DNA from 2 places in the Levilactobacillus namurensis genome. Region 2 is predicted to be linked to the other one. Evidence: predicted binding sites of a transcription regulator. Region 2 holds the regulator's gene; the other holds the start of a gene.
What was found. The regulator NrdR, encoded in region 2, represses ribonucleotide reductase genes. The targets are predictions, from matches to a motif close to ACACNATATATNGTGT.

Region 1: the regulator NrdR is predicted to act here: its motif matches at 4,341-4,356, upstream of nrdJ (ribonucleoside-triphosphate reductase, adenosylcobalamin-dependent).

Annotation. Positions count from the first base shown of each region.
Region 1 is NZ_CP134159.1:2,560,548-2,571,773, reverse strand. Features, by position in the region: gene RIN67_RS12200 (hypothetical protein) at 1-55, shown strand, start outside; gene RIN67_RS12195 (VOC family protein) at 59-448, shown strand; gene RIN67_RS12190 (hypothetical protein) at 790-1,872, shown strand; gene RIN67_RS12185 (LacI family DNA-binding transcriptional regulator) at 2,003-2,977, opposite strand; tRNA gene RIN67_RS12180 (tRNA-Gln) at 3,234-3,305, shown strand; gene RIN67_RS12175 (class I SAM-dependent methyltransferase) at 3,491-4,189, shown strand; gene nrdJ (ribonucleoside-triphosphate reductase, adenosylcobalamin-dependent) at 4,421-6,670, shown strand; gene RIN67_RS12165 (cob(I)yrinic acid a,c-diamide adenosyltransferase) at 6,680-7,219, shown strand; gene rihA (pyrimidine-specific ribonucleoside hydrolase RihA) at 7,313-8,248, shown strand; gene RIN67_RS12155 (LPXTG cell wall anchor domain-containing protein) at 8,340-10,271, opposite strand; gene RIN67_RS12150 (KxYKxGKxW signal peptide domain-containing protein) at 10,291-11,226, opposite strand, start outside.
Region 2 is NZ_CP134159.1:1,140,497-1,151,722, forward strand. Features, by position in the region: gene RIN67_RS05465 (DNA translocase FtsK) at 1-341, shown strand, start outside; gene murC (UDP-N-acetylmuramate--L-alanine ligase) at 482-1,813, shown strand; gene RIN67_RS05475 (DUF2785 domain-containing protein) at 1,863-2,687, opposite strand; gene RIN67_RS05480 (Bax inhibitor-1/YccA family protein) at 3,045-3,749, shown strand; gene polA (DNA polymerase I) at 4,098-6,755, shown strand; gene mutM (bifunctional DNA-formamidopyrimidine glycosylase/DNA-(apurinic or apyrimidinic site) lyase) at 6,806-7,666, shown strand; gene coaE (dephospho-CoA kinase) at 7,659-8,279, shown strand; gene nrdR (transcriptional regulator NrdR) at 8,291-8,782, shown strand; gene RIN67_RS05505 (replication initiation and membrane attachment family protein) at 8,801-10,168, shown strand; gene dnaI (primosomal protein DnaI) at 10,168-11,094, shown strand.

The DNA.
Region 1 (11,226 bases), 1.3 Mb from region 2:
GAAGCACCAAGCACTAGACGTGGGAAATACCAGTGTTATGTCTAAGGAGGAGTAACTTATGGCAGTATCAGATTACATTACGGGAGTCCAACATATCGGGATTCCATCCATCGATTTAGATAAGACGATTGCCTTTTACAAGAGCATCGGGTTCGAACAGGCGGGCCTGTTCCACAACGGCGAGAACCGCTGTGCCTTCATGCGGTTGGGCAACCTAACGATTGAGACCTGGGAAGGCGATCCAACCAACCCAGAAGCTGGGGCGATCAATCACGTTTCTCTGAACACTACGGACGTCGATAAGGCGTTCGCTGCGGCCAAAGAGCAGGGGTTGAACTTGGTCAACACCGAGATTCAATCCATCCCAACGTTCTGGGATAAGGGGATTCGCTTCTTCAACATCTTGGGACCCAATCATGAAACGATTGAGTTCTGCCAGATTCTCTAAACACGAACCGTTACTTTAAACGTTATGGCTCCGGAAATCAGTTGATGATTTCCGGAGCCATTTTTTTGGACCTACCTTAAAATAACCCAATTGTGATACCAGACGGCTGACAGTCGGGCCACCCTGCTAGTTGGCTGTTTGAGTGGCCCGATTCACTTTCAGACAGGCCCTAGTCGATAGTGGTTCTAATCAGTAATTGGGTAAGTGGTTATCCTAAGCGATGGTTAGCGGTTGTCAGTGGTTAGGCGGGGTCTCTATAGTGGAAGTAAAGAATGGAGCGGGTGTGGGATTGACCCGCTGCTAAACGTTTCTAATGGGTTGTTTCGGGGGAGTGTCATGACATGAAGAAATGGTTAACGGATATTCTACAAGGCCCGACGTTTGATGCCACGCGCCAAGCGAAGGCCGATATCGCGACGATTGGGCAGGCGGCCGGGTACCACATCATTGATATTCGCCGCTACGGGGGCCTCAAAGAGTCGAATGAGGCCCTGATGGCCCGGATTCAGGGCGCAACGGCGGGCGTGGCCCAGGGCGACTTGCTGGTCTACCAGTACCCGTCCTTGAATGACGGGCGCTACGAGGACTTCTTTATTCGCCAGATGCATCGCCGGGGAGTCCGGGTAGTGGCCCTGATTCACGACATCGAGACGTTGCGGGACCAACACGCTCCACGGTGGATTCACGAGTTTGCCTTCTTCAACCAGTGTGATGTGTTGATCGTCCACAGCGAACGGATGACGGCTTATTTGCGCCAACAGGGGGTCACTACGCCGGTAGTCTATCAGTATCTATTGGATTACTTAGATGACGGTGCAACGGGCGTCCGCCACGTGATTCAGCCGCAGGACTTCCAACGCCGAGTGGTCTTGGCGGGGAACCTACAGAAGTCGCAGTACCTGGGGGATTGGTCGGCCCAGACGCCCATCACGGTGTTTGGGGCCGCGAATCCTCAACTGACCCGGTCCCTGATGGCCAATCCGCAAGTGGACTACCGGGGCTCACGGGTCCGGCGCCAACTCTTGCGGGAGCTGCCGCCGACCTTCGGCTTAGCCTGGGACGGGAACACGGCGACTTACCGCTATAGTTCCTACACCCGCTACAACCACCCACATAAGGTTTCGATGTACCTGTCGCACGGGTTGCCGGTGATCGTCTGGAAGGAAGCGGCGGTTGCCGACCTGATTGTCCGCAACCACCTGGGATTGGCGATTGATTCGTTAGACCAACTGGATCAGGCGGTTCAACAGCTCAGTGCCGCAGATTTGGCGGCCATGTTGGCTAACGTGGCCCAGGTCGGCCAGCTGATTCGCAGCGGCTGGTTCACCCGTCAAGCTTTGGTCGCCGCTGAAGCCAAGGTCTTGGCCCCCAAGTTTACCCTGCAGGTCACGGGACCGCTGAGCCAGAAGGTCTTAAGTCGGTAAGTGACGGTGTTCAAGCGCGTCCGGCAAACGGTCGTGAGTTGGGTCGTGAGTTGGTGCGCACGAACGTTCCATCTATTCAGAGATGCTAAAAAGGAGCCTTGGCGGTTTGTCGGAGGCTCCTTTTGATGTATTAGTGTGTGATAATTTGGGCGGGCAACCGGAATTCCTCTGGGGCCATGCGGGGTTGGCGAATCCGCTCGAGTAGCCGGTCGACCGCCGTTTGGGCAATCTGGGTAATGGGTTGCTTGGCCGTGACAATGTGGTAGGGCAGAAAGTCGAACCAATCCTGGTCATCGAAGCCCCCCAGTTGAAAGGCCGGTAGTTGGAGCTCGGGGATGCGGTGGAGGACCGTGTCCATGATGGTGTTGTCCGCGGCGAAGAGGCCATCGCACCGTTGGTTGACCAACAGTTGCCGGGTCATCTGCGAGACGTTAGAGTTGTCCGTACGGGCGTTGACTTCAATGGCGGGGTCAAAGGTCATGCCGGCTTTCTGCAGGGCTCGATGATACCCCTGTAGCCGTTCAGTGGCCGTCATGGAGACAGCACTGTTGATGATACCCACGCGGGTGGCCCCCCGGTCGATCAACCGGGTGACCAGGTCTTCGGTAGCTTGGACGTTATCGACCAACACCCGGTCGAAGCGCTTGGCCTTGTGGAGGGGCATCCGGTCAACGAAGACCGCGGGGGTGCCCCCTAAACGCGTCGCGTAGTCGGTGGGACCACCGGCGCTGGTGATGATCACGCCGTCGACCCGCTTTTCTAGCATCAAGTCGAGCGCCTTAGTCTCCCGGGATAAGTGCTCGTCGGTGTTCATGATCAGCACGTCGTAACCGGCCGCATCGGCCGCGTCCTCGATGGCCCGGACGATTTGGGTGAAGAAGGCGTTTAAGATGTCGGGGATGATGACGCCCAGGGTGTGGGTGTGCTGAACACGAATGCTTCGGGCCAGACCGTTGGGGTGGTACCCCAGTTGCCGAGCCAGTTCCTGGATCCGCTGGCGGGTGTGGGCCTTGACCTGGGGACTATCGTTGAGCGCCCGGGACACCGTGGCTTCGGAGACGCCAGCTTGGGTCGCAACGTCTTTGATGGTGATTTTGTGCGACATCGTGCGCACCTCCTTTAGATAAATTTGTTTCAGTCAGTCGAAACCGGCGAGTCCCGTAGGATCGCCGGTACTGTAAGCTATCAATTCTATAGTAGCGTTAACTGGTTTTCGCCGTCAACTAATAACCATCGACTGGAGCGGGCCCTGGCGGAGTAAAAAATGGCCAGAACGGTAAAAAGTTTGAAAAAAGAGGTTGCGCGATTGTGGGGTTAAATGCTAAAATTATTACCTGTTGAGTCAGTGATGACGCAATTATTGGGCTATAGCCAAGTGGTAAGGCAACGGGTTTTGATCCCGTGATGCGCTGGTTCGAACCCAGCTAGCCCAATCAAAATCGCCGTTGAAGCCGTCGTGCTTTGACGGCTTTTTTTGTGCGCACAAATGCGGTGATGCCGGGGATGCGTGGCGAATTATAAAAACTGTAATCATTAATTTTGCGTTCCGGGCACTTTGTCACCAGCTATCGGGGGAGTCTTTGCTATACTCATACCAGCAAATAAAGGGGTGAAGAGGATGCAAGTGAGTCGTGAATGGGGACTTGGCGACGGACGCCAGGTTGTCGGCTGGTTCTTGGCAGGGGTCGTGGGATTCGGCGCTTGGGTGGTGTTCCGTCAAGTTGGTTGGTTACTGGTCAGCGGGGCCATCTGGTTACATAAGGCGTGGCTGGGCCGAAAACGGCTCTGGCATCAGCTGTTGGCGACGGTTCCTCTCAATGATCAGACCCGGGCGTTGGACCTAGGTTGTATGTCCGGGCCCTTCCATCAGCTGGCAGAGCGGCTACCAGTGGGTGGTCAGGTCACGGGGGTCGTCCCGGTGGATTTTGCCGCGCGATGCCCGGCGTTGATGTCGCGGTGGCAAGCGACTGATCGGGCCGACCGGATAACCGTTCAGGCGGCCGACCTACGAGATCTGCCCTGGCGGCCGAACCAGTTCAATCTGGTGGTCTCTAGCCTAGCACTTCACCGGGTCCAGCCCAGAGCCGGACGGTTACAGGCGCTCCAGGAGCTGAACCGGGTCCTGGCACCGGGCGGTCGCGTCTTGATCATGGACTGGGGCTTTGCCTGTGCTGAGTACCGTGAGGCCTTACAGCGCTTGGGTTACCAAGACATCCAGGTGACGGGGACCGGCTACCACGGCTGGTGGGGTGGTCCCTGGTTACCCACGCTGACGTTAACGGCGGTCAAACCGCACGAGGGGACCTTAGTCAGCTGAACGAAAAAACTCACGGGGAAAATCGAACCTTTTACCCGTAAAACGGTTAAGGTGGCAAAAACGCGTGGGACGGGTGCGTAAATCGCTAAATCTGGCTTTGTCCAGTTTAGGGGATGGTCTGAAATCTCAAAAGTCAACACCCACTTTCAAATAACTATATATTGTGTGGACTCCGGAATGGGTGCTACTATATATAGCGTAGTTTCATTTGAGATGGGAGCGATGAGAATGATGAATACGGCAACCGCTGCACCGATTACGTTATCCGCAGCATTTATCAAAGAAGTTGAACAGACGGTGACCCCCCACTGGGGCGAACTCGGGTGGGTGACGTATAAACGGACTTATGCGCGCTGGCTACCGGACCAACAACGCACCGAAGAGTGGCCGGAAACGGTCCAACGGGTGGTTGAAGGGAACATCAATCTGGACCCCCGCTTGCAGGGCGATACGGTGAGTGACCAGTTGCGCGCGGAATTGACGCAAGAAGCCCAACGGCTCTTTAAGCTGATCTATGGGCTGAGTGCCACGCCATCCGGGCGGAACCTGTGGATCTCGGGGACCAACTACCAGCACCGTAATGGTGACGCGTTGAACAACTGCTGGTTCATCGCCGTGCGGCCCCAGGCCTACGGGGACAGTCACATTATCCCCGATTACCTGCAGCCGGATCAAAAAGCGGTCTCCATGCCTTACTCCTTCATGTTCGACCAACTGATGAAGGGTGGCGGGGTCGGCTTCTCCGTAGTACCAACGAATGTGGCGCAGATTCCGGCCGTGGACCGGTCCATCGACTTGACGATTCTAATTGACGAAAACAGTCAATCGTACGCGGATTCCGTAGCCTTAGGCGCCGTGAACAAGGCGGACTGGCTGGCGACGCACGAACTGCAAGGTGCGCGGTACTACGAGCTTCCCGATACTCGGGAAGGCTGGGTACTGGCCAACGCCAATCTGATCGATGCACACTTTGATCAGACCAACCCTACGAACGCCAACCGGGTGGTGCTGGACATGTCCAACATTCGACCTAAGGATGCACCCATCAAGGGCTTTGGCGGGACCGCTTCTGGTCCGATGCCGTTAATTGAAATGTTATTTGATATCAACCAAATCTTGAACGCTAAGCAGGGCCACCGTTTGACTTCGGTGGACTGCACCGACCTCGGGAACCTGATTGGAAAGACCGTGGTGGCGGGGAACGTCCGGCGCTCAGCGGAACTGGCCTTAGGCGGTGCCGACGATGACGCGTTCATCACCATGAAGCAAGATAAGAAGCAACTCTACCATCACCGGTGGGCTTCGAACAACAGTGTGGCGGTCGACTCCGAATTCGACCATTACGGACCAATTGCGGACGCCATTGCCCAAAACGGGGAACCCGGTATCGTGAACCTCGAACTGTCCCGGCACTATGGCCGGATGGCCGATGGTTACCAGGCGGGCATCGATGACGCCGTGGAAGGGACCAACCCGTGTGGGGAAATCTCGTTGAGTAACGGGGAACCCTGCAACTTATTCGAAGTCTTCCCGGGCGTTGCGGAACAGCAAGGCTGGCAACTGGAAGACGCCTTCGAATTGGGCACTCGGTTTGCCAAGCGGGTCACCTTCAGTGATTACGATTGGGAAGTCTCGCGTAAGGCCATTCAAAAGAACCGGCGAATCGGGATCTCGATGTCCGGGATTCAAGACTGGATCTTGGATACCTTCAAGACGCGGGTGGTCACGGGCTTCAACGAAGTCAAGGACCCCGAGACGGGCAAGTTAGTGGCCCAACCCATCTATAACCAGGCCGCCGTTAAGCGGGTGGACGCCCTCTACCACGCCGTTGTGGCAGCCGACCAAGCCTACTCGGACGACCTGGGATGCCAGCCGTCGATCAAGCACACCACGGTGAAGCCATCCGGGACCGTTGCTAAGTTAGCGGGGGTTTCCGAAGGGATGCACTTCCACTACGCAGGTTACCTGATTCAACGGATTCGGTTCCAGGAATCCGACCCCTTACTGCCCGCTTTGGCGGCTTGTGGTTACCATATCGAACCGGACGTTTACACCAAGAACACCATGTGCGTTGAATTCCCGGTCAAGGCGGCGAACGCGGACGACCCTAACTTTGCTTCGGCGGGGAACGTGTCGATTGCGGAACAGTTCGCGACCCAGGCCTTCTTACAAACGTACTGGTCCGATAATGCGGTCAGCTGTACCGTGACCTTCCAGCCTAATGAAGCGGGGGAGATTGCGGACTTACTGACGCAATACCGGCACACCACCAAGTCAACGTCGCTCTTGCCATACAGTGGCAGTGGCTTCAAGCAAGCGCCGAAGGAACCCATCGATGTTCAGACCTACCAGGCTAAGTGCGCGGAGATCACGGGCGACGTGGCCCAGGTCTTTGACCAGCAGAACAACCACCACGACCAGAAGGATATCGAGTTAGTCGACCAATCCGACTGTGCCGGTGGGGCCTGCCCAATTCGGTAGGAGGCCAGTATGAAAATTTATACCCGCGTCGGCGACCAGGGGATGACCAAGCAGATCAGTGGCCGGATGGTTGCGAAGACGGATGCCCAAATTGTCGCGCTAGGTGACCTCGACGAACTCGAGTCCTGGTTGGGCAACGTGGTCGCAATTATGGGGAACACCCACACCGCCGAACGGCAGGAGTTGCAGGATATTCAACGGAAGCTCTACGACTTGCAAGCCGATATTAGTGTTAAACGCCACCAGGTTATGGTGCCGGCCGATACCACGCATTTAGAGACCCGCATCGACCAGCTAACGGCGGAGGTGCCAGTGCTTAAGGCGTTCATCTTACCTGGTGGGACGCCGACTGGTGCGGCCTTGCAGTACGCCCGTACCGTGGCGCGCCGGGCGGAGCGGTCCGTGGTTCGCTTGAATCAAGAACACCCGCTGGAACCAGCCATCCTGACTTATTTGAATCGCTTGTCCGACTTTCTGTTCGCCTTGGCCCGCGCCATGAATTGGCGCGAGGGCTACCAGGAAGTTCCCAGTAAACCAACTAAAGCATAAGCTGATGACCGACCGACCCGTTCTGGGCTGGTCGGTCTTTTTATGGTACGATGAAAGCGGTAACAAACGCGATATTAAAGGAGTGTTTCGAAAATGACGACTAAAATTATTCTGGATTGTGACCCGGGCCACGACGATGCGCTGGCCATGATGCTGGCGTTGACCAATCCCGAAATCGAGCTGTTGGCAGTGACGACTTCGGCGGGGAACCAGACGCCGGAAAAGACGTTGAATAACGCCATGCGTTTACTGACCCTGATGCACCACCAGGAGATCCCCGTGGCGGGAGGTAACCGGACGCCCCTCTTGAAGCCGTTGGAAACGGCCGGTAACGTGCACGGTAAGTCCGGCCTAGACGGCGCCGACCTACCCGACCCTGACTTTGCCGTACAGCCCCTGACCGCGATTGAGCTCATCGCGCAGACGTTGCGGGAGAGTACCACGCCGGTGACGTTGGTGGTTACGGGTCCCATGACCAACATTGCGTTGTTCCTGCGGGTTTATCCGGAATTGAAGACTAAAATTGCCCAGATTGTTTACATGGGTGGAGCCATGGGATTGGGGAATTGGACGCCATCCGTGGAGTTCAACATCTACGTCGACCCCGAGGCGGCCAAAATCGTGATGAACGCGGGGATTCCGTTGGTCATGGCCCCGTTGAACGTGACCCACAAGGCGCAGATTCTGAAATCGGAAATCGCCGAAATTGGGCAGATTGATAACCCAGTAGCCCACGTGTTCGCCGACCTTTTGAACTTCTTTGAACGCTATCACGAGGCACCTAAGTGGGGCTTTAAAGGCGCGCCGCTACACGATCCTTGCACGATTACGTGGTTGATTCATCCCGAGTGGTTCAAGACCGAGCAGATGAACGTGGACGTGGAAACGGCTGGGGAGTTGACCCGGGGCGAAACGGTTTGCGACTATTACGAGTTGACCGGTAAGCCTAAGAATACGGAGGTCCTCCTGGATATCGACCGGGCAGCTTTTATCCAGTTGATTAAGGACTCGTTGAAGACGTTTGGGTAACATTTGAACTGAAAAATGCAAAAAATCAGAGGGAACGCTTTATTTTGAGCGTTCCCTCTGATTTTTTCTTAGGATTCAGGTTAACACTGGACTAGTCGTGCTTCCGGGACTTGAGACCGACAAGACTCAGGGCACTGGTTAACAAGCCCATCCCCAAGATGGCCAGACCATTCGGTTTAGCTTCGTTGGTTTGAGGCAATTGGGTTGATGTGGCTGCCGTTGCCTTTGGCGTCGTAGTCTGAGCACTCAGGGTAGTGGCAGGAGTCGCCGTCTGGGCCTTGGCTTGGTTGGTGGCTACTGAAGACTTACCGGTAGTGACCGTAGCGCCGTCACCGCCATGAATGACTTTGGCGGAAGTCGTCGATTCTTGAGTAGTGTTTACGGAATCGGCATCTCCTGAAGTGACCAGCGGCGTTGCGGTTGCGGCCGCATTAGTGTCGATGGTTTCGGCCGAATCATTGGTGGTTGCACTTGGCGTCGTAACCGTGGCCGTGTCACCGGAGCCACCCGTTACAGCGGCTTCGTTGCCGGTGGTTGTATCTGGATTGGTCGGCGTGGATGGGTCAACTGGCGTAGTGGTACCTGGATTGTCCGGGTCGGTCGGCGTAGTGGTACCTGGATTGTCCGGGTCAGTGCTAGGGTCAGTTGGCGTAGTGGTGCCTGGATTGTCTGGGTCGGTTGGCGTAGTCGTACCCGGATTGTCCGGGTCAGTGCTAGGGTCAGTTGGTGTGGTGGTACCTGGATTGTCTGGGTCGGTGCTAGGGTCAGTTGGTGTGGTGGTACCTGGATTGTCTGGGTCGGTGCTAGGGTCGGTTGGCGTAGTGGTGCCTGGATTGTCTGGGTCAGTGCTAGGGTCGGTCGGTGTAGTGGTACCTGGATTGTCCGGATCCGTTGGTGTTGGGTCAACCGGATCAGGGGCATCTACCGTAACTGTCGCCGTCTTGTAAACCATGTAAGGTTCACCCTTACCGTAGTAATCATCGGCAACTTGGTAAGCGTAAGTGACCGTAAAGGTGCCGGCTGCCGTAACCTTACCGTCTTGCACGATACCAGATGGGTCAGAGATTTGGTAGACTTGAACATCACTAGCTTGTAGGGGCTGGTCTTGGTTGTCGAAGCCGGCCACGAAGTTATCGAGTTGGTTCCAGTTGTCGCCAACTTGGAGGGTCTTATCTTGAGTCTGTAAGACCTGACGAACGACCACATAAACTGAAGGATTTTCCGTTGGGTTTTGAATCATGGTAGGCGTCCCTTTAAAAATGTACCCCATCATTTGATAAGGTTGTCCGTCTGAGCTTAGAGCAACTGCGTAACCGAGGTGATTAATCGCATCGGCGAAGTCGGCGTTCTGATAATTGATGGTGATGACACCACCGTTATAAGGGTGATCCGTTGTCGACCCCGACGTGCCGGTGAAGAAGTTATGGTAGGCAATCTGGTCTTTCCCCATGTTAGGCATAGCCGCTTGGATCTCTTTGGGTGCCGCCAAGTAAGGGTCGCCATCCACGGCAGCGTTAGGGTTAGCCACGACGGCCTGATATTGACCACTTAAGTCGTCCAGGGTGTCGGCAATTCTAAAGTAAAAGCCGGCGTTCGTCTGGACGGCGCCATAGGAGTATTGACTCATGATAGAACCCCCATTGATGGTGTATTGATCGGTCTTTTGGGCGGTGAGCGGCACGTTTAACGTATAGCCCGATTGGCTAGCTAAGAAACCGACGACGTGGAACTGGGTTAAGTCAGACCACTGAAAGTTTGGTTCTTTAGCGAGTAAGTCCGCGTAGGAGTTGTATTCTCCTTGGCTGGTGACGTAATGAACGGCTAGGCCGGAAGGCAGGTCTGCAAGGAGGTCAGCCGCATTGACATCGTCTGACATAGTCACGGTGCTTGTGTGGCTGGGGTAAAGGAGATTGTAATAGGTCGGCAAACTAAAGAACGTGTTGACGATTTGGACGGCGTCAGTTGTGTTGGTGACGTCCAAAAGGGCGGTTAGGTCGGTTGCCTGACCATCCACGACGGTCATTGAATCACCGTTGCCAGTGTCACTTTGGGAAGTTAAGGAAACCCCTAACCCATTTTCGTTTTGAGCAGTGAGTCGAATTGTCGCATCGACGGGGGCTGTATTGGCCTTTTCTTGCAGGTCGGGATTGTTCGTAATCGCGGCGATTGGGGGGGGTGACGTCTGGATCAACTGTAGCGGTCGGCGTCTGTTGGGTCGCCGTTGGCAAGTTGGTCGGGGCGTGGTACAGCACAGGGTCCGTGGTTTGAAGCTTCATAGATGAACTGTACCAATCGGGACCGAAGTCCGCAATTCCCAGGTCGGCGGATGTACCGGACTTGGGAATCGTTAATGGAATTGATACCGAGTAGTGGTCTCCTGCGTTCATGGTCCCAGTTAATTCAATTTCTTTTAGCGTTGTCCAGTCGAATCCCGTTGGCACTTTGTAAGAGCCATCCAAAGTGATGAAGGTAAGTTGAACGCCTTCAGGGGTGTTCGTCAAACTATCTGCGTCGATGCTAGGCGAGACGGTCATGGAGGTTGCGTTATTTAAGTAAGCGGGCATTTCCAGGTAGACCCAAAGGCCTTGCTTCGTATCGGAATGGTTGGTGACATTGAAAGTTGCGGTTAAACTGGAATCTTGTGTGTTAACGGCTACTTCTTGATTATGGGATTCCGAAGAGGCTTGCGAGGTCTGGGTCCCTTTACTATTGGTGGCCGTAACCGTTATTGAAGCCCCTAACTTATCTTGGCTTTGATCCTGTGCTACCCCGGTCTTAATCACGGCTAGTGGATCAGTGATTTCCGAGGAATTTGCGAGGTCCTTAGGAGCTGCAAGTTGCGTGTCTTGGTCCTGCTGGGTGTTTGAATCGTTAGAGTTAGTGTTGTCAGAGTTATTGTTAACGTTGGTATCGGTGATATTGGACTCATCGGCTTGGTTGCTAGTATCGGTCCCGTTGGAATTAGTGTCGTTATTTAA
Region 2 (11,226 bases):
TGGACCGGGTCACGGACTTCGTGCGGACACAGGGGAAGCCTCAGTATGCGTTTGAACCAAATGGTTTGTTGAAGCAAGAAACCGATGCGGAGAACCAGGACGAACTCCTGCCTAAAGTGTTAGAATACATTGCACAGGAGAAAACGGTTTCGACTTCGAAACTGCAACGGGTCTTCTCCATCGGGTATAACCGGGCTGCCAATCTGATTGACGACCTGGAGCAGCACAACTATGTCTCCCCACAGCACGGGTCCAAACCCCGGGAGGTCTACCTAACGCCTGATGACTTGGGCAAGGATCTACCGGAACCCCATGACCAGGATGCACCCTATTCATCATAAAATGAATAGGTCTCACTTGGATTAAGCCCCCGGTTCTTTTATGGGGGTGGGGGATATGCTAAACTGGTAATAGAGCAGCTCAAACGGGTCTTGGGAATTACTAAAATCGGACTGAGTTGAGTAGAAAAGAGGATCATTTAATGGATAACGCAACGGTGTACCATTTTGTCGGAATTAAAGGATCAGGGATGAGTGCCCTCGCCTTGATTTTACATGATAAGGGTTTTCAAGTTCAGGGCTCAGATATCACGCAGTATACGTTTACCCAACGGGGATTGGAAAAGGCCGATATTAAGGTCATGCCCTTTGACGAAGCCAATATTCACCAGGGGTTAACGGTGATTGCCGGGAATTCGTTTACCGATGACCATCCTGAAATCAAAAAGGCGCGGGAGATGGGACTGCCCGTTTACCGTTACCATGAATTCTTGGGCCACCTGATTGAAGGTTACACCAGTATTGGGGTCGCCGGCGCTCACGGAAAGACCAGTACGACGGGCCTGTTATCGCACGTCTTGAGTGGCGTGGCGCCAACTTCCTACTTAATTGGTGATGGGACTGGTAAGGGGACGCCTAATGCTCGGTTCTTCGTGTACGAGGCGGATGAATACCGGCGCCACTTCTTGGCAACTAGCCCTGACTATGCCATCATGACCAACATCGACTTCGACCACCCGGACTATTACACGGGAATCGATGATGTATACAGCGCCTTTGAGACCTGGGCTAACCAGGTTAAGAAGGGCATCTTTGCTTGGGGGGATGACCCTGAGTTGCGGAAGTTGAAAACGGATGTGCCCGTCTACTACTACGGGACCAATGACCGGGATGACTTCCAAGCTAAGAATATCAAGCGGTCGACTACGGGCTCGAACTTTGACGTTTACCATGATGGCAAGTGCCTGGGCAATTTTGAGATCCACCTGTTTGGGGAACACAACGTTCTGAACAGCCTGGCCGTCATTGCGGTGGCTTACTTTGAAAAGGTCAATATGGACGAAATTAAGCGTGAATTGGCTGACTTCAAAGGGGTCAAGCGCCGGTTTACGGAGCGTAAAGTCGCCGATATGACGATCATTGATGACTACGCACACCATCCATCCGAAATCAAGGCGACGTTGGACGCCGCTCGGCAAAAGTATCCAGACAAGGAGATCATTGCGGTCTTCCAGCCCCATACCTTTAGCCGGACGATTGCGCTGATGGACGACTTTGCCAAGAGTCTCAACTTGGCGGATAAAGTCTACCTGACCAACATCTTCAGTTCTGCCCGGGAGACGCAAGGTGCGGTCTCCAGTAAGGACTTAGCTGCGAAGATCAGTAAGGGTGGCGAAATCCTGACGGTCGACAACATGTCACCGTTACTGGACTACCACGATGCCGTTGTGGTCTTCATGGGTGCCGGTGACGTTCAGAAGTATGAACGGGCCTACGAAGATTTACTGAGTCACTTGTCCTTAAAGAATAACTAAACATTGAATTAAATGGCTGTCACTCCGATTAGGGAATGACAGCCATTTTTTAGCGAGGCAAGTAACCATTAACCTGGTAGTAATGGCGACTGAGTGTTGTAATTTGAGCTTGAATGGCCGTATTAGCGGGAATCAGAAACATAAGGTGGTGAAGCACGCTTAACCAGTTGTGTAGGCGGGCGACACTGCTTAAGTCGTCAAAATCAAAGCCGTGCCAGAGCTGTTGGTCAGTCGTTGCTAGCCAATTCTTTAACTGGTCGGTCGTTAAATGGTGGGCCTGAGACGCCATCACAAGGGTCATGGCCAAGCGGGGTTCTTCGTCAAATTGAAAGACCTGAGTTTGGCGCAACAGGACCGTCGTCAAGGCATGTAGAGCGGTCGGGACGGCGTCGGGTGGGAACGCCGGGTGAGCCCAGGCAGTCCCCAATAGGTCAGCACCATGGGAGACCCCGTCAGCCCAACCGTTTACTGTCCAGCCACGTTGGTCGGTTTCACGGGGCAAATAAGTCAGCGCATCGTTGAAAAAATGGTCGCGCAACTTGGGAGTCACCCAATGGGTCTGGGCGTCATCGCTTAGGACTAACGCGGTTAATAGTGCAGTGAAGGTTCGCAGAAAAACTAGGGGACTTTGGGGGCCGTCAATGGATGCAAAGAGATCGTGATTTTGAATCAAGTGTTGGGCAATCCGATTTTTCTGATCAAGTGAAAGCGTCTGATGCTCGAATTGCTGGGCAAAGAGACTGTAAATCGTCTGGTCACGGACCGTCGGATCAAGGGCACCAATGTTGGCCAACATCAGGGTTAATTGAGCTGGTGTGAGGGCTTGGTCGGGGTGAGTCAGGGCCTGTTGCAGGGTTAAAAACTGGGGTGCCATGGTCACATCTCCTTAGAATTTATTTAAAATCGATTTGCAGATGAGGTTACTTTTGGTAGTCGCTAAATACGCGAACCCGTGTTTAGGTTCCGGCAAACCTACGGATTTGGGGACGTGGTTTGGGCGGAGGCGGCCTCCAACGTTGCACCAATCTTAGCATATGACTTGCTGGGCGTGACTAAAAAAGTGCCGTAATAAGGGGGTATCGTGATTTAACGGTGGATATTGGGGAATTATTAGACAGATTATTGGCCCTTTAGCGACGAATTTGCTAAACTATATCCCAGAAACCAAAAAAGTAGCTACACTTTGTTGTGATAGCTAAGTCGGGAATTGATTTGAAAAAGGAGCGTTTAAATGAACAATTATGAACAACAGCCCCGCGAGACGATTAATACCCAAGTTGGCCTGAATCGTTTTCTGACCAAGATGTTTGGTTGGATGGGGTTAGCGGTGTTAGTCTCTGCGTTGACCGCTTATCTGATGGTTACCAATGGTTCAGCAAGTATGATGCGTGGTGGTGGGATGTTGGTCGGTCTGATCGTCTGGTTCATCTTACCATTCGTGATTAGTGCCCAATCGATGAAACGGCCCACGGTCGCTTTCGGAGGCCTGATGGTGTACGCCGTGATTACTGGAGCTGTTATTTCCAGTTATGCCTTTGTCTACACGGGAGCCGCGATGGCACAAGCCTTTGTCTCGAGTGCGGCCGTCTTCTTGACCATGTCCGTGATTGGCTTAACCACTAAGCGAGATCTGTCACGGATTGGGACTCAGGCCACTGCGGCATTGATCGGATTGATTGTCGCCATGGTGATCAACCTCTTCTTGCGGAGCCCAATGATTTCGTTAATTTTCTCGTTCATTGCGGTGATTATCTTCTCCGTTTTGACGGCTTGGGATACGCAAAAGATGCAGAAGTTGTACTTGCAGTATGGGGATCAAGTTTCCGTAACTGGTTTGGCCGTTACGGGGGCGTTACAACTGTACTTAGACTTCGTGAACTTGTTCTTACAACTCTTACAAATTATCGGGATTTTTGGTGGCGGCAGTCGCGATTAATCTTGAAAAATGACTTAGGGAAGTCCCGGCTGAGGCCGGGACTTTTTTTGCGATGGCGGAAACCCAATCTTCCAGTGACTGGCGCTTGTCTGGAGATGAGCAGGTCAACGGCAGTCAGGCTGAATTTGGGCAGCATTAGTGCTTCGTGAGCCGAGGATTGACTTGGCACAATGACTCAAAAGCAAGCAGACTACCGGAACCGACGCTAATTTCTCCCAGCTTACTGATTTTTGCCCCATTCACTGGGGCTTTCCCTAGGTTTTGTTTCGGATTTGACGCGTTTTTTGGTAAAATAGACCCAGAATAGACGAACGCGACAGAAGAGCTGTCGCGTGGAAGGAGCCCACTATGGCGGAGAAACGATTGTTATTGATCGATGGCAACAGTGTTGCGTTTAAAGCCTTTTTTGCCCTGTACACCTCATTAGGTCGGTTTACCAATGGGGATGGGTTACACACGAACGCCATTTATGGCTTCAACACGATGTTAGAGACCATGCTGGATAAGGTTCAACCGACACATGCGTTAGTGGCCTTTGATGCCGGTAAGGTCACGTTTCGGACCAAAATGTATGACGATTATAAGGGGGGCCGTGCGAAGACCGCACCGGAGCTGTCTGAACAGTTCCCATACCTGAAGAAATTATTAGAGGCTCGGGGAATCAAGACCTACGAACTGCCGAACTATGAAGCTGACGACATTATTGGGACGACGGCTAAGCGCGCGGAGGCGGCTGGTTTCACGATCACCATCGTAACGGGAGATCGGGATCTGACCCAGTTGGCCAACGACCATACCACCGTGGCCATCTCTAAAAAAGGGGTCAGCGAAATAGAACGGTACACGCCCGCTTACGTGAAAGAAAAGATGGGCGTGACCCCGGAACAGATTATTGATATCAAGGGCCTTCAAGGCGATAATTCAGATAATTACCCGGGGGTTACAGGGGTTGGCCCTAAGCGTGCGGTTGACCTCATCGACCAATACGGTAGCGTTGAGGGCGTCTATGACCACATTGATGAGATTACGGCGAAGAAACTTAAGGAACATCTGGTGGCCGATAAGGACCAAGCCTTCTTGTCGAAAAAACTGGCCACGATTAATCGAGACGCACCGGTCGATCTGATCTTAGGGGACCTAACCTATGCGGGGCCTGATCGAGATGCCTTGATCGCGTTTTACCAACAGATGGGCTTTCGTAAGTTCTTACAGGGGATGTCGGTGGATGGCGTGACGCCTTCTGCGACCCCTGGTTTGAAAGCCATTGCGTATACGGTCTTAACAGCCGATAACCTGGCGGATGTCCAGGTGACGGATGAGTGTGCCTTCTACCTAGAAATGGATGGGGACAATTATCATCTGGCCAAGTTTGCGGGCTTTGTTATCGGTCACGATGACCACTGGTGGGTCAGTCGAGACGTTTCGTTGTTACAGATGGCGCCCCTTAAGCAGCTGTTGGAGAATGCACAGGTTGCCAAAAAGGTCTTTGATGCCAAACGGACCTATGTCGGGTTGAACCGGTTAGGCATCACGCTGGCCGGTGTGGATGGTGACCTATTACTCTGCTCGTACCTGCTGAACACTTACGACAATAGCAATGACTTGGGACGGGTTGCCGCAGAACACGGGTATGACCAGGTAGAGACGGATGAAGACGTGTATGGTCGGGGAGCTAAGCGTGCTATTCCGACGGATGATACGGTGTTCTTCAAACATTTAGCCCGAAAGGCACAAGCGATTGCCCGGTTGAAACAGACCTTGTTTAAAGATCTAGAAGAAAATGACCAGGCGGAGCTGTATCGTCAGATTGAACGCCCCATGGCCTTCGTCTTAGCACGGATGGAAATCGAAGGCATCACGGTCGATGCCGACGAGTTACGGGCAATGGGCAGTAAATTTAGCGAACAGCTAGCCGAGATTGAGCAAACGATTTACCAAGAAGCGGGTGAAGAGTTCAACATTGGTTCGCCTAAGCAACTGGGCCACATCCTATTCGAAAAGATGCACCTGCCCGTGTTGAAGAAGACCAAGACGGGGTATTCAACGGCGGTAGGCGTCCTAGAAAAACTGGCCGCGGACGCACCCATCGCTGAGAACATTCTGAAGTACCGAAAGATTGCGAAGATTCAATCGACCTATGTCGAGGGACTTCTAAAAGTGATCAATCCCACTGACCACAAGGTTCACACGCGGTACTTGCAGACGTTAACGCAGACGGGACGGCTCTCGTCGGTCGACCCGAACTTGCAAAACATTCCTGTGCGGACGGAAGAGGGGAAAGCAATTCGGAAGGCCTTTGTTCCACGCCATCCGGGCTGGCAGATCTTCTCTTCAGACTATTCGCAGATTGAACTGCGAGTCTTGGCTCACATGAGTCACGATGCGAACATGCAAGAAGCGTTCCGGGAGGGTGAAGACATTCACGCGGCAACGGCCCGGCGAATCTTTAAGCTGGGGCCGGACCAAGAAGTGACGCCGAATATTCGGCGTCAAGCCAAGGCGGTCAATTTCGGCATCGTCTACGGCATTAGTGACTTCGGTCTGTCCCAAAACATTGGGATTTCCCGGAAGCAGGCTAAGCAATTTATCGAGACCTACTTCGAAGAGTACCCGGGTGTTAAAGCCTACACGGAACACATGGTGCAGGTCGCCCATGATCAGGGGTATGTCGAGACGATTGCCCACCGGCGGCGTTATCTGCCAGACATTAACTCGCGGAACTTTAACCAACGCTCCTTTGCGGAACGGACGGCGATGAATACACCTATTCAAGGTAGTGCAGCTGATATTATTAAGATTGCGATGATTCACATGGAGAAAGCCTTGCAGGGGATGCAAGCCACCATGTTGTTACAGGTTCACGATGAGTTGATCTTTGAGGCGCCGGCCGAAGAGATTCCAACGCTGGCTAAGTTAGTGCCGAAGATCATGGATTCGGCAGTGAAGCTAGAGATTCCGTTGAAGGTTGAAAGTCATGCGGGTCCGACCTGGTACGATTTGAAGTAGCCAGATAACGGGTAAGAAGCGGTTAAGCTAGTCAGAGAAAGGGCGATAAGATGCCAGAATTACCAGAAGTTGAAACGGTTCGGCGGGGCCTGACCCAGTTAGTGGGGGGCGCCACGATTGATCACGTGGAGGTCCTTTACCCTAAGATGGTGACGCCGGATGCCGAAGTGTTTACGGCCGAATTGATCGGTCGCAAAATTGAAAAGATCGATCGCCGGGGAAAGTATTTACTCTTCCGGTTCAGTGGTCAGCTGACGATGGTGTCCCATCTGCGGATGGAAGGAAAGTATGACGTTCAGCCCGAGGGCAGTCCGGTCACGAAGCACACGCACGTGATTTTTCACCTGACCGATAACCGTGAACTCCGCTACACGGATACCCGGAAGTTTGGCCGGATGCGGCTGGTTCCGACGGGGACCGAAGCGGAAGCCTTACCGTCACTGGGAAAGATGGGGCCTGAACCGACCGAAGCGACCCTGACGCTGGCTTACATGCAGCAAATTTTTGGAAAGTCGCATAAGATTATCAAGCCCTTCTTACTGGATCAATCCCGAATCGCTGGGTTGGGGAATATCTATGCTGACGAAGTGCTGTGGTTGTCAAAAATCAACCCATTGACGCCAGTGGACACGTTAACCAAGGACCAGTTGGTGACGTTACGGCAAGCAATCATTGACGAGATTCAAAGGGCGATTGCGGGCCACGGCACCACGGTCCATTCGTTCTCGACGGCTTTTGGGGATGCGGGGCATTTCCAAAATGACCTGCACGTTTACGGCCACGAGGGTGAGCCTTGTGAGCGGTGCGGAACCGAAATCGTGAAGATCAAGGTTGCTCAGCGGGGAACCCATTTCTGTCCCCATTGTCAACCGTTGCCACCCGATGCCCAGGGGGTCTTGACCGATGACTGAAGTCTGGGGACTCACGGGTGGCATTGCGACGGGGAAGTCTACGGTGAGCGCCTGGTTAAAGCAGGCAGAGATTCCGGTCATTGATGCGGATACGATTGCCCGTCAAGTCGTTGCGCTGGGCACCCCGGGATTACAGCAAATCAGCGCTGCGTTTGGGCCCGATTACTTGCAGGCCGACGGGACGTTGAACCGGGCTAAGCTGGGCCAGTTGGTCTTTCATGATTCGTCCCAATTACAACGACTCAATGCCATTACCACCCCGTTGATTCGGGATGAGATTCGCCGGCAACTGGCGGCTTACCGCGCGCGAAAAGTGCCGGTAGTGATGGTGGATGCGCCTACGCTGTTTGAGGTGGGCTATCTGCAAAAGCTGGTCGATCATGTGATGGTGGTGGCCACCAGTGCCCCGCACCAGAAGCAACGGTTAATGGCTCGCAACGGGTATACCGCAGCGGATGCCCAAGCCAGAATTGACCGTCAGTGGCCCTTGGCTCAAAAGATTGCGGCTGCGGACGTGGTCATTGATAACGACGGGGACATTACCCAAACACGCCAACAAGTGGTAAAATGGCTTGACATGAATAAATTTGGAAAAACGAATCAGGTAAAATGAGGTGACCAACTATGCAGTGTCCGCACTGTCATCATAACGGGTCACGAGTCGTCGACAGTCGTCCGACTGACGATGGTCGCGTGATTCGCCGCCGTCGGGAGTGCGAGAGCTGCGGCTTTCGGTTCACGACGTTTGAGCGCGTGGAAGTCACACCGCTCCTGGTGATTAAGAAGAACGGGACTCGGGAAGAGTTCAATCGAGAAAAGATTTTACGGGGAATTATTCGCTCGGCCGAAAAACGTCCGGTGGGTATGGACGCCATGACCCAAATTGTTGATGAGGTTGAAAATAAGATTCGGGCGTTAGGCGTCAATGAAATTTCCAGCCAGGTCATTGGGGAATACGTCATGAACCGGTTGGTCGACGTTGACGAAATTGCCTATATTCGGTTTGCGAGTGTTTACCGGCAGTTTAAGGATACGGGGGTTTTCTTCAACGAACTGAAGGATATCTTGGATAAGGATAAGCTGAAACAGGGTAAATCCAAGCCGAAAAAGGACTAAAGTGAGGCGAGATAACGGATGGAGGATTCTTGGCATCAATTGACCCCCCGAACAGGGTTCGTGGTTCGACTGGCTGATCGCGTGACGGATCAGAGTTGGCAGACCTTGACGCAACTCTATCAACCCATTATTGGTCCAGTGGCTGCTGCGTTATACAGCAGCCTCTTTTGGCTACCGGAACGCGAACAATTGCACCGGCACGGCCGGTTGTTAGCCGGATTAGGCATTGATCTAGAGCACTTGTACGCCGCACGGTTGCGCTTGGAAGCCACAGGGTTACTGACAACGACGGTGAAGACGGCTAACGATTTGACCACCTTTTGCTACACGTTACGCGCCCCGTTAACGCCTGCGCGCTTCTTTAACGATGATCTCTTAAGCGTTCAATTACTGGGGGTGCTCGGTGAGGAGAGCTATCAGACCTTGTTGGCCACGGCGACAGTTGTGACGCCCGCTGCCGATGAACAGGACATTACTAAGAATTTTTTGGAAGTCTTTCACGTGGATGGCCACGAGCTCAGTCAGTTGCCCGCTGCCGTGACGGCCGGGCGACACCAGATAACGGCTAAGCCGGCTGAACCGGCTGTGGATTCGCCAGCAACGGACTTTGATTTTCACTTGCTGGGTGAAATCTTAAAACGGTCTTACGTGGATGCCCAGGCCTTGCAACCCTACCGGGAATTACTGGTTACTGAACATGTGACTTATGGGTTAGACGAGCCAACCATGGCCCGTTACATTGGCGAGGCCACTGACCTGGCCACGAACGCGTTTGACCCGGAACGCTTTAAGCGGGTAGTTGCCCGCCACTTCGAACAGCAACATCCGGGCCAACCGGTTCAATCGCCGGCCTCCCCGACACCGACCCCGGCTGCAGTTAAGTCGACGGCCGAGCAGACGGTGCTTCAGATGGCCAGTCAGATGACTCCGGCAAACTTTCTGGAAGCCATTAAGCAGCAAACGGGGGGCTTTGTGACCTCGGGAGAACAACGTATCATTCGTGACCTAGTGGGCCGGCAACTCTTTTCCCAAGGCGTTCTGAACATGATGGTGTACCACGTCTTGGTGGACGAGGAACGCCCGACCCTGAATAAGGCGTTGCTGGATACGATTGCCAATGATTGGAGTCAATCGAAGGTCGCGACCCCTCAACAGGCGGTCGTGAAGATTCGGGAGCGACAGCAGGCAGCTAAGCAGCCGCGCTCACGGGCAACGGGCTCTCGTCGGAACGCCACGACGGTCAAGGAGACGTTACCGGAATGGGCTAAGGCGCCCGCGGCCACTAAGGCGGCTAAGCAACCGCAGTTATCGGATCAACAAAAACAAAAACTTAACGCCCGAATTGCCCGATTTAAGCAACGGCGTTCTGGGAAGGAGGATTCCTGATGGAAGATGTCAGTAAAGCCATGCAACAGCTGATGAGCCAGCGACACCTGAATGCAAATTACCGCCAGCTAATGGCCAAGGTCTATGCCGACCAGACGGTCCAGCAGTTTTATCACGACCATAAGGCGGAGTTGGCGGAAGACGTTTTGGACCGCTCGGCAGCTAAACTCTATGAATTCGTGAGCGAACGGGCCAAGGTGGCACAAGGTGGCGAAACGTTTGCGGCGGGGTATGAACCGCAATTGATTGTCTCGAATCACCTGATCGATGTGGCCTATGTTCCGACTAAGGCCACCCAAGAAAAGCAGGCCCAGCAGCAGTTGCGGCAACGAGTCCGGTCGATAGCGATGCCTAAGGATATTCGGAACGCACAGCTCGATAACTTTGACCACGATGAAGAGCGGATGGAGGCCCTGATGGCCGCTTATGACTTCATCGAGACCTACGAGGCGAGTCCTCATCGGCGTCACCAGGCCCTATACTTGGCCGGTAGTTTTGGAGTGGGCAAGACCTACCTCTTAGCGGCGATTGCCAATCAGCTGGCCAACGATGGCTTCTCCAGCACGTTAGTTCACTTTCCGAGTTTTGCGGTGGAGATGAAGAACGCGATTGCCCAGAACGGCGTTGGGGATAAGTTGGACGCGTTGAAGCGCGCCCCGGTATTAATGATCGATGACATTGGCGCGGATGCCATGTCAGCGTGGGTCCGGGATGATATCTTAGGCGTTATTTTGGAGTACCGGATGCAAGAAGAGTTACCGACGTTCTTTAGTTCGAATTTCTCGATGGCTCAGTTGGAGAACGAACACCTGCGGATCTCATCGCGCGGGGATGACGAACCTCTTAAAGCGCAACGGTTAATGCAACGGATTCGGTTTTTATCACGGGAGATCACCATGGTAGGGGTCAACCGCCGGCCGCAATAAATTTGAGGTTACCGCTTGACAACTTTTGGCTGCGAGTGTTTAATAGTCCTTGAAGCCAATTAAAAGCTAAGACGAGAGATACGATGCATTGTGGTTCGTCTCCAGGAAGAGGAAACCTAGATTGGAAGTTTC